2 regions of the Leucobacter muris genome follow, and region 2 is predicted to be linked to the other one. Evidence: predicted binding sites of a transcription regulator. Region 2 holds the regulator's gene; the other holds the start of a gene.
The links. Region 2 encodes LexA, which represses DNA repair genes until DNA is damaged. Its sites were predicted from a motif close to TCGAACANNTGTTCGA; they were not measured.
Positions count from the first base shown of each region.

Region 1: Leucomu_RS10320 (DmpA family aminopeptidase) is a predicted target of LexA. The motif match lies at 2,925-2,940, and genes of this name have one in related genera.

Region 1 covers NZ_CP035037.1:2,211,428-2,215,657, forward strand. The annotation lists gene hpaD (3,4-dihydroxyphenylacetate 2,3-dioxygenase) at 1-549, shown strand, start outside; gene Leucomu_RS10310 (hypothetical protein) at 671-1,270, opposite strand; gene Leucomu_RS15725 (APC family permease) at 1,385-2,443, opposite strand; partial or broken gene Leucomu_RS15730 (APC family permease) at 2,329-2,856, opposite strand; gene Leucomu_RS10320 (DmpA family aminopeptidase) at 2,964-4,127, shown strand; gene Leucomu_RS10325 (APC family permease) at 4,170-4,230, opposite strand, start outside.
Region 2 covers NZ_CP035037.1:1,142,575-1,146,804, forward strand. The annotation lists gene Leucomu_RS05325 (uroporphyrinogen decarboxylase/cobalamine-independent methonine synthase family protein) at 1-863, shown strand, start outside; gene Leucomu_RS05330 (methylenetetrahydrofolate reductase) at 860-1,765, shown strand; gene lexA (transcriptional repressor LexA) at 1,860-2,519, opposite strand; gene Leucomu_RS05340 (hypothetical protein) at 2,784-3,194, shown strand; gene Leucomu_RS05345 (histidinol-phosphate transaminase) at 3,321-4,230, shown strand, end outside.

The DNA.
Region 1 (4,230 bases), 1.1 Mb from region 2:
CGCGTGACCGAGGACATCCAGGACAACGAGGGCACCGTCTACGCCGCCTGGCTGCGCCGCAAGCCGACCGTGCACGACACCGCCGCCACGGGTGGCGACGGCCCCCGCATGCACCACGTCGCCTTCGCCACCCACGAGAAGCACAACATCCTCGCGATCTGCGACAAGCTCGGTGCGCTGCGCCTCAGCGACCACATCGAGCGCGGCCCGGGTCGTCACGGCGTCTCGAACGCGTTCTACCTCTACCTGCGCGATCCCGACGGCCACCGCGTCGAGATCTACACCCAGGACTACTACACCGGCGACCCCGACAACCCGGTCGTCACCTGGGACGTGCACGACAACCAGCGCCGCGACTGGTGGGGCAACCCCGTCGTGCCCTCGTGGTACACCGACGCCTCGCTCGTGCTCGACCTCGACGGCAACCCGCAGCCCGTCGTGGCTCGCACCGACAACAGCGAGATGGCCGTGACCATCGGCGCCGACGGCTTCTCGTACACCCGCGAGGGCGACGACGTGAAGGGCTTCAAGCTCGGCGAGACCCTCTAAGGAGCGGTTCGAAGGGCCCGGGCGCACTGCGCGCCCGGGCCTTTCTGCGTGCGAGGGAGGATCCGGATCCCGGTCGCCCGCACGGCGCGCGTGGGCCGGCCCGAGGGTGCGAGGGCCCCGGTTACCGCGGCGCGATCCCGAGCGCGAGCTCGGCGTAGCTGCGCACGGCCGCGCGGCACTCCTCCCGCGGCGTGCGATCGCCCACGAGCGGATAGAGGTCGTAGGCGTCCTCGAGCGCGACGAGGTTGCGGGCGATGATGCCGGGCGGCGACGCGAGCGCGAACTCCCCCGTGCCCGCGCCGATCTCGATGAGGGTGCGGTAGAGCATGATCTGGCGCTCGGTGAGGGCGCGATGCGCGGGCAGGTACTCGGGGTGCTCGGCGAGGATCGGCACGCTCTCGTAGACGTAGCGCAGCTCGTCGCTGATCTCGTCGGGCACACCCGCGTCGATGAGGGCGTAGATGCGCTCGGTGGCGCTCTCGGGTCGGTCGATGATGCGCCGCCGCTGCTCGCTGAACTGCTCCATCGCCCCCGCGAGCGCCGTGATCTGCAGCTCGTTGAGGCTGGAGAAGTAGTGCAGCACGTTGGCCGGGCTCATCTCGGCCTCGGCCGCGACGGCGCGCACGTTGATCGGCTTGCGCGGGCGGGAGCGGGCGACCCGCCAGAACGCGCGGATGATGTCTTCGCGGCGTTCGTGGCGTCGGCGCGCGGTCGCGTTCATGGTGTCAGCCTAGCGGGAGATGAGCGCGCGACCCCCGGAGCACGGCGCTCGCAGCGTCGGAGTCCGCGCCGGCCCGTCGCCCCGCGCGGGGCGACGGGCCGGCGATCCCGCGCCCTATTCGGCGCCCCGGGGCATGACCTTCACCGATTCGGTGAGGCTCGCGTAGTAGGCGGGCTTGCGCTTCTTGAGCACGAGGCCCACGACGATGCCGCCGATGAAGAGGATCGGGGTCGGCAGCAGCAGCACCTGATTAATCGGCCCCTCGAGCCCCGTGACGACCTCGAAGTTCGTGACGATGAGGAAGTAGCCGATGATCAGTCCGATCGCCCCGATGGCGGGAGCCACGACGACGCGCCAGACGCTGTGGCCGCGGCGATCCCTCACGAAGTACCAGACCACGGCCACCGCGGTGACCGCTTGGGCGAAGACGAGCCCCTGCACGCCCGTGGCGTAGGTCCAGATCGCGAGCCCGAGGAACGGGTCGGCCCGCAGCAGCAGGGCGACCACGACCGCGAGCAGCGAGATCGCCGAGAGGGTGATGCTCGCGACGGCGGGCGACTGGCTGCGCGCGCTCGACCGCCCGAGGGCGCGGGGCAGCAGCCCCTCGCGGCCGAGCGAGAAGAGGTAGCGGGTGCAGGCGTTGTGGAAGGCGAGCACGCAGGCGAAGAAGCTCGTCACGATGAGTATCTTCATGACGAACGCCGCCCAGGCTCCGGCGTACTCGCCCGTGCCCTCGATGACGAGCGTCTCGAAGGCGTCGCTGCGGGCGAGCTCGATGAGGCCGTCGGCTCCGAACGCGAGGGTGAGGATCCAGAAGGTGAAGGCGTAGAAGACGCCGAGGAACGCGATCGCGATGATGGTGGCGCGGGGCACGGTGCGCTCCGGGCGCTTCGCCTCCTCGGCGTAGATCGCGGTGCTCTCGAAGCCGAGGTAGGCGCCGAAGCCGATGACGAAGAGCGCCCCCGCCCGGGTGCGAAGAACACGTTCTGCGGGTCGAAGGAGGCGAGGCTCGCGGGCTCGGGGCCGCCGTCGACGAGCACGGCGACGGCGAGCACGAGCAGGATCGCGACCTCGAGGGTGAGCAGCACCGCGAGCACCTTCGCGCCGACGTCGACCTTGTTGTAGCCGAGCAGCCCCACGATGAGCACCGCCGCGACCGAGTAGACGCCCCAGTGCAGCTCGACGCCGAAGAGCTCGGCGAAGGTGAACTCGGCGAAGAAGCCGATGAAGCCGTAGAAGCAGACGACGAGCGCCACATAGGCGAACACCGTGACCGACGAGACCGCGAGGCCCGCCGGTTTGCCGAGGCCGCGCGAGACGTACGCGTAGAAGGCGCCGGCGTTGCGCACGCTCTGGGACATCGCCGTGAAGCCGAACGCGAAGCAGATGAGCACGGCGCCCGAGAAGAGGATCGCGCCGGGCGCGCCGATGCCGCCCATGCGGAACGAGGTGATCGCGCCGCTGACGATCACGGTGAGGGGCGCCGCGGCCGAGATGACGAAGAAGACGATGTCCCAGGTGCCGAGTCGCCCGGCCGCGAGCTCACCGCCCTTCGTCGCCGTTACTGTGGTGGACGGTGCTGACATGTCGACTCCTTCGTCATCGGGACGCGTGGCATTCTTCAAACACGGATCGAATGATCGCGCTTAGGGCCTCGAAAATGTAGTGTAATCACAAACGGAAGGATTAAACAATGTTCAATACTTCGGAGTCGACACCCCCGCTGGGTGACCAGGGGGCCGGGGCCGCCCCTCGCGCCCGCGACCTCGGCGTGCCCCTCGACGGCACGCCCGGCCCGCTCAACGCCATCACCGACGTGCCGGGCCTCGAGGTCGGCTTCGTCACGATCACCGACGACGCGCCCGTCGTCGCGCGCACCGGCGTCACCGCCATCCTTCCGCGCGGGCGCGACCGCGCGGGCCTTCCCTGCGCCGCCGGCGTCGCAGTGCTCAACGGCAATGGCGAGCTCACCGGTCGCAGCTGGATCGAGGAGTCCGGGCAGCTGCAGGCGCCCATCGCCATCACCAACTCGCACGCCGTCGGCTCGGTGCACCGCGGCGTCGACCGCTGGATGGCTGCGCACCACTCCGACAGCGCGGCCGCGTGGATGCTGCCCGTGGTCGGCGAGACCTGGGACGGCTACCTCAACTCGATCAACGCCGACACGGTGCGCCCCGAGCACGCCGAGCAGGCCCTCGACGCGGCCTCGGGCGGCCCGCTCGCCGAGGGCAGCGTCGGCGGCGGCACCGGCATGAACTGCTACGGCTTCAAGGGCGGCACCGGCACGGCCTCGCGCACCGTGCGCATCGGCGACGAGTCGTACACGGTCGGCGTGCTGCTGCAGGCGAACTTCGGATCCCGCGAGGAGCTCAAGATCGCGGGCCGACCCCTCGGCCGCGAGTCGCGGGCGCCCAACCCGATGGAGACGAGCGAATGGTTCGACCGAGAGCTCTCGGGAGCCCGCGCCGTTCCCGGCGCCGGCAGCGTCATCGTGGTCGTCGTGACCGACGCGCCCCTGCTGCCCGACCAGTGCGAGGCGCTCGCCCGCCGCGTACCGCTCGGCCTCGCGCGCACCGGCACCACCGGCAGCCACTTCTCGGGCGACATCTTCCTCGCGCTCTCGACTGCCAATGAGGGCTCCCTCGGATCGCGGATGGGCACGACGGGGCCGGTGGTCGAGCAATTCGCGCACGTCGCGTGGGGACGCATCGACGCCCTCTTCACCGGTGTCGTCGAAGCGACCGAGGAGGCGGTGCTGAACGCGCTCGTCGCAGCCCGCGACACGGTCGGCCGCGAGGGGCACGAGAGCTTCGCGCTGCCCCACGACGAGGTGCGGGCCGCATTCTCCGCGGAGTGAGCACCCGGTGAGCGGGCTCGGGTCGAGCCGGGCCCGACCGCCTCACTCGGGCGCACCCGCCTCCTCCAGCTCCTCGAAGTTCTCGAGATCCTGCGAGAGGCTC
Region 2 (4,230 bases):
ACGGCCACCACCGGGTGATCCCGAGCCTCGCAAGCGCACCGTTCGCCTTCCGCGCGTGGGCCGCCGATGACGTGTCGGCGGCTCGCGAGCTGACCGACCTGCCGCTCAAGCAGGCCGTGATCTCGCCGTCGATGCTGTCGCTCATGGTGCCCGATGCGGGCCTCGGCGACTACTCGCGCGACGACTTCCTGAACGACGTGGTCGACGGCTGCGCCGACGACATCGCGCGCTGCTTCGCCGCGGGCGCCTCCCGCGTCACGATCGACTTCACGGAGGGGCGCCTCGCGCTGCGCCGTGATCTGCGCGCCCCGTGGGCCGGCCCCGAAGCGCTGGGAGGCTTCATCGAGCTCATCAACCGGGTGCTGGATCGCCTCGAGCCGCGGCAGCGCGCCGCGGTGGGCGTGCACACCTGCCCCGGCAACGACAACGACTCGGCGCACAGCGCCGACATCGACTACGCCGAGCTGATCCCCGAGCTGTTCCAGATCGAGGCGGGGTACTTCCTGGTGCAGGCCGCGGGGGAGAAGGATCCGGATCGTGTCGCCCGTCTCGTCGGCGGTCAGCTGCGCGGACGGGCATCCCGCGGGCGCGCCCCGCGCGTGCTCATCGGCGTGACCAACCCCACCCATCCGAGGCTCGAGACGGCCGAGCAGATCCGCGACCAGCTCGTGCGGGCGGCGCGCTTCGTGCCGCCCGAGCTGCTCGGCTCTACCGACGACTGCGGGTTCTCGCCCTACCTCATCGACGAGAAGCCGCGGCACGGCTCGCCCGACTTCGCCCGCGACGTGGCCTTCGCCAAGATCGCCGCTCGGGTGCGGGGCACCGAGCTGGCGTCCGAGGCCCTGGCGGGAGCGGCGTCGTGAGCCCGCTGCCGCTCGCGGGCAGCGCGCCCACCCGCGCCCGCTTCTCCTTCGAGGTGTTCCCGGCGCGCAGCGGCGCCGCCGCCCTCGCCCTCGGGCACGCCGTGCAGCACCTCTCCGCAGCCGGCCCCGACTTCATCTCGGTCACCTACGGGGCGAACGGGTCCAACCGCGACGCGTCGCTCGACCTGCTGAAGTACCTGCGCGATCACACCGACGCACTGCCGCTCGCACACCTCACCACGGTCGGTGAGAGCCGCGATGCGGTGCGCGAGACGATCCACCGCATCATGGACGCCGGCGTGCACGACTTCCTCGCCCTGCGCGGCGACCCGCCGCGGGGGCTCGACGAGCACGACCCTGCGGTGACGGGATCCCTGTCGTCGCTCGAGCTGGTCGATCTGGTCGCCGAGGCCCGCGCCGAGCGACCGCCGCTCACGAGCGTCGGGCGCACCGCCGTGGCCGCGTACCCGAACGGGCACCCGCTGTCGCGATCGCGTTCGCAGGACATCGAATGGCTCATCGAGAAGCAGGAGGCCGGCGCGCAGTTCGCCGTCACGCAGCTCTTCTTCCGGGCCGAGGAGTACCTCGGCTTCGTGGGCGACGCCCAGAGCGCGGGGCTGCGGATCCCCGTGCTGCCCGGGCTCATGCCGGTCTCGACGAGTGCGCAGCTGCGCAAGGTCGCGTCGCTGGCGGGTCGCCCGGCCCCCGAGGGGCTGGAACGGGCACTCGAGGAGGCCGGGGGATACGCGCCCGAGCTGGGCGTGGAGCACACGGTCGACCTCGCACGCGCGCTGCTCGCCGGGGGAGCCCCGTCGGTGCACCTCTACACCTTCAACCGGCACGAGCAGGTGCTGGCCGTGCTGCGCGAGCTGCAGCTGCTGACGCCGGATCCGATCGGCTGAGGGTACGGCAGCGCCGGGCGCTTCCGCGGCGTTCGGCCGCTCGCCACCGCGTGCCGACGCCGGGCCGGGGGCGGCCCCGGCCCGGCCTGCGCGATCAGACGGAGCGGAAGACCGCGACGACGCGGCCGAGCACCTCGGCGTGGTCGCCGAGGATCGGCTCGAACGCGCTGTTGCGCGGCAGCAGCCACGTGTGGCCGTCGCGGCGGCGGAAGACCTTGACGGTCGCCTCGCCGTCGAGCATCGCCGCGACGATGTCGCCGTTCTCGGCCTCGCGCTGCTGGCGCACGACCACAAAATCGCCGTCGCAGATCGCCGCATCGATCATGGAGTCGCCCACCACGCGCAGCATGAACAGCTGGCCGTCGCCCACGAGCTGCCGGGGGAGCGGCACGATCTCCTCGACCTGCTGGTCGGCCGTGATCGGCACGCCCGCGGCGATCTGCCCGACCAGGGGCACGTAGGCGGCTTCCTCGACCTGCTGCGCGGGGGCGTCGGCGATGGCCGCGCTCGTGCTCGCCAGCTCGACGAGGATCTCGAGTGCTCGGGGCCGGTTCGGATCGCGGCGGATGTACCCGCCGAGCTCGAGGCGGCTGAGCTGGTGGGTGACGCTCGAGAGCGAGGAGAGCCCGACGGCGTCGCCGATCTCGCGCATGCTGGGCGGGTAGCCGCGAGTGTCGACCGAGCGCGCGATGCACTCGAGGATCGCCTGCTGCTTCTCGCTGAGGGGCTTCCGGGAGTGGGGAGCGTCGCTCATCGCTGTCCTTTCCGAGGCCCGAGGGCGGTGGCGGGAGGGTCGGATCCATGAATGTCAGTGGTTGCTGATTCAGTGATGCCGTTGCTCGAAACCATAGCCGCTGCATTCGAACACCGCCAAACAAGTGTTCGAGTGTCGCGGAAAAGATCGAAACATGTGTTCGAAGATCTTGCTTGCGGTTTCGATTCATCGAAGATATATTCGAAACAGATGTTCGCCCCGATGTGATACTCGCGGCGGCGCGGAAGAACAGGAGAGACCACCATGAGCGCACAGGCGGTTCTGCAGCACGAGTCGTACGAGGTTCGCCCCCCGAAGGCGAACGCGAAGCTGCGCCTCACGCGTCGCGGGCGAGTGGTCTTCGGATCGCTGGCCACCGTGATGGTCGCGGGCCTGCTCGCGCTGGCGGCGACGTTCGCGGGCCCCCAGGCCTTCGCGTCGGAAGAGGGCGCTTCCGGCCAGCAGTTCCACTACGTGGTCGTGCAGCCCGGTGCTTCGCTCTGGTCGCTCGCGACCGAGCTCGACCCCGAGGCCGACCCGCGCGACCTGGTCGCCGAGATCGTGCAGCTCAACCAGCTCGACGGCTCTGGCATCGAGGCGGGCGAGGCGATCGCGGTGCCGCTGCGGTACTCCGACAGCCCCGCGGTGTTCGGGGCCGACGAGCTCGATACGTGAGGGTGTGAAGCCTGAGCGATCGAAGCGTGCGCGTTCGAAGGCGTCCCGGGCGCACCCACTAGGTTCCGACCCTGCGCGCCGGCCTCGCGAGCCGGCGGCGCCCCGGGGAGGTTCTAAACTGGTGCGGTGACCAGCCTGAGCGATCTCCCTCTCCGCGCCAACCTCGTCGGCAAGCAGCCCTACGGGGCTCCCCAGGATCCCGTGCCGGTGAGCCTCAACGTCAACGAGAACACGCATCCGATCCCCGAGGGCGTGGTTGCCGACATCGCGGAGTCGCTCGCGCAGGCGGTTCACGGAGTGAACCGCTATCCCGACCGCGAGTTCACCGAGCTGCGCGAGGCCCTGGCCGGTTATCTCGGCCATGGCCTGACCGTCGAGCAGCTGTGGGCGGCGAACGGCTCGAACGAGGTGCTGCAGCAGATTCTGCAGGCGTTCGGCGGCCCCGGGCGCTCGCTGCTGAGCTTCACGCCCACCTACTCCATGTACCCGCTGCTCGCCTCGGGCACCGACACGGAGTGGATCGCCGTTGCGCGCCCCGCCGACTACGCCCTCACCCCCGAGCTCGTGGTCGGCGCCCTGCGCGAGCACCGGCCCGACATCGCCATCCTGTGCGGCCCCAACAACCCCACCGGCACGCCGCTCGACCGCGAGGTGATCCTCGCCGCCTATGAGGCCTTCGACGGCATCCTCATCGTCGACGAGGCCTACCACGAGTTCGACGCGCAGCGCGAGAGCGCGGTCGCGCTGCTGCCCGGCCGCCATCGCCTGCTCGTCTCGCGCACCATGAGCAAGGCCTTCGCCTTCGCCGGCGTGCGCCTCGGATATCTCGCGGCAGACCCCGCCGTGATCGACGCCCTGCGCCTCGTGCGACTGCCGTACCACCTCTCCGCGCTCACGCAGGCCGCGGCTACCGCCGCCATACGCCACTCCGACGAGATGCTCGCCACCGTCGCCGACATCCGCGATCAGCGCGATCGGCTCGCCGCCGCACTCGTGCAGCTCGGCTACGAGGTGCACCCGTCCGGCGCGAACTTCC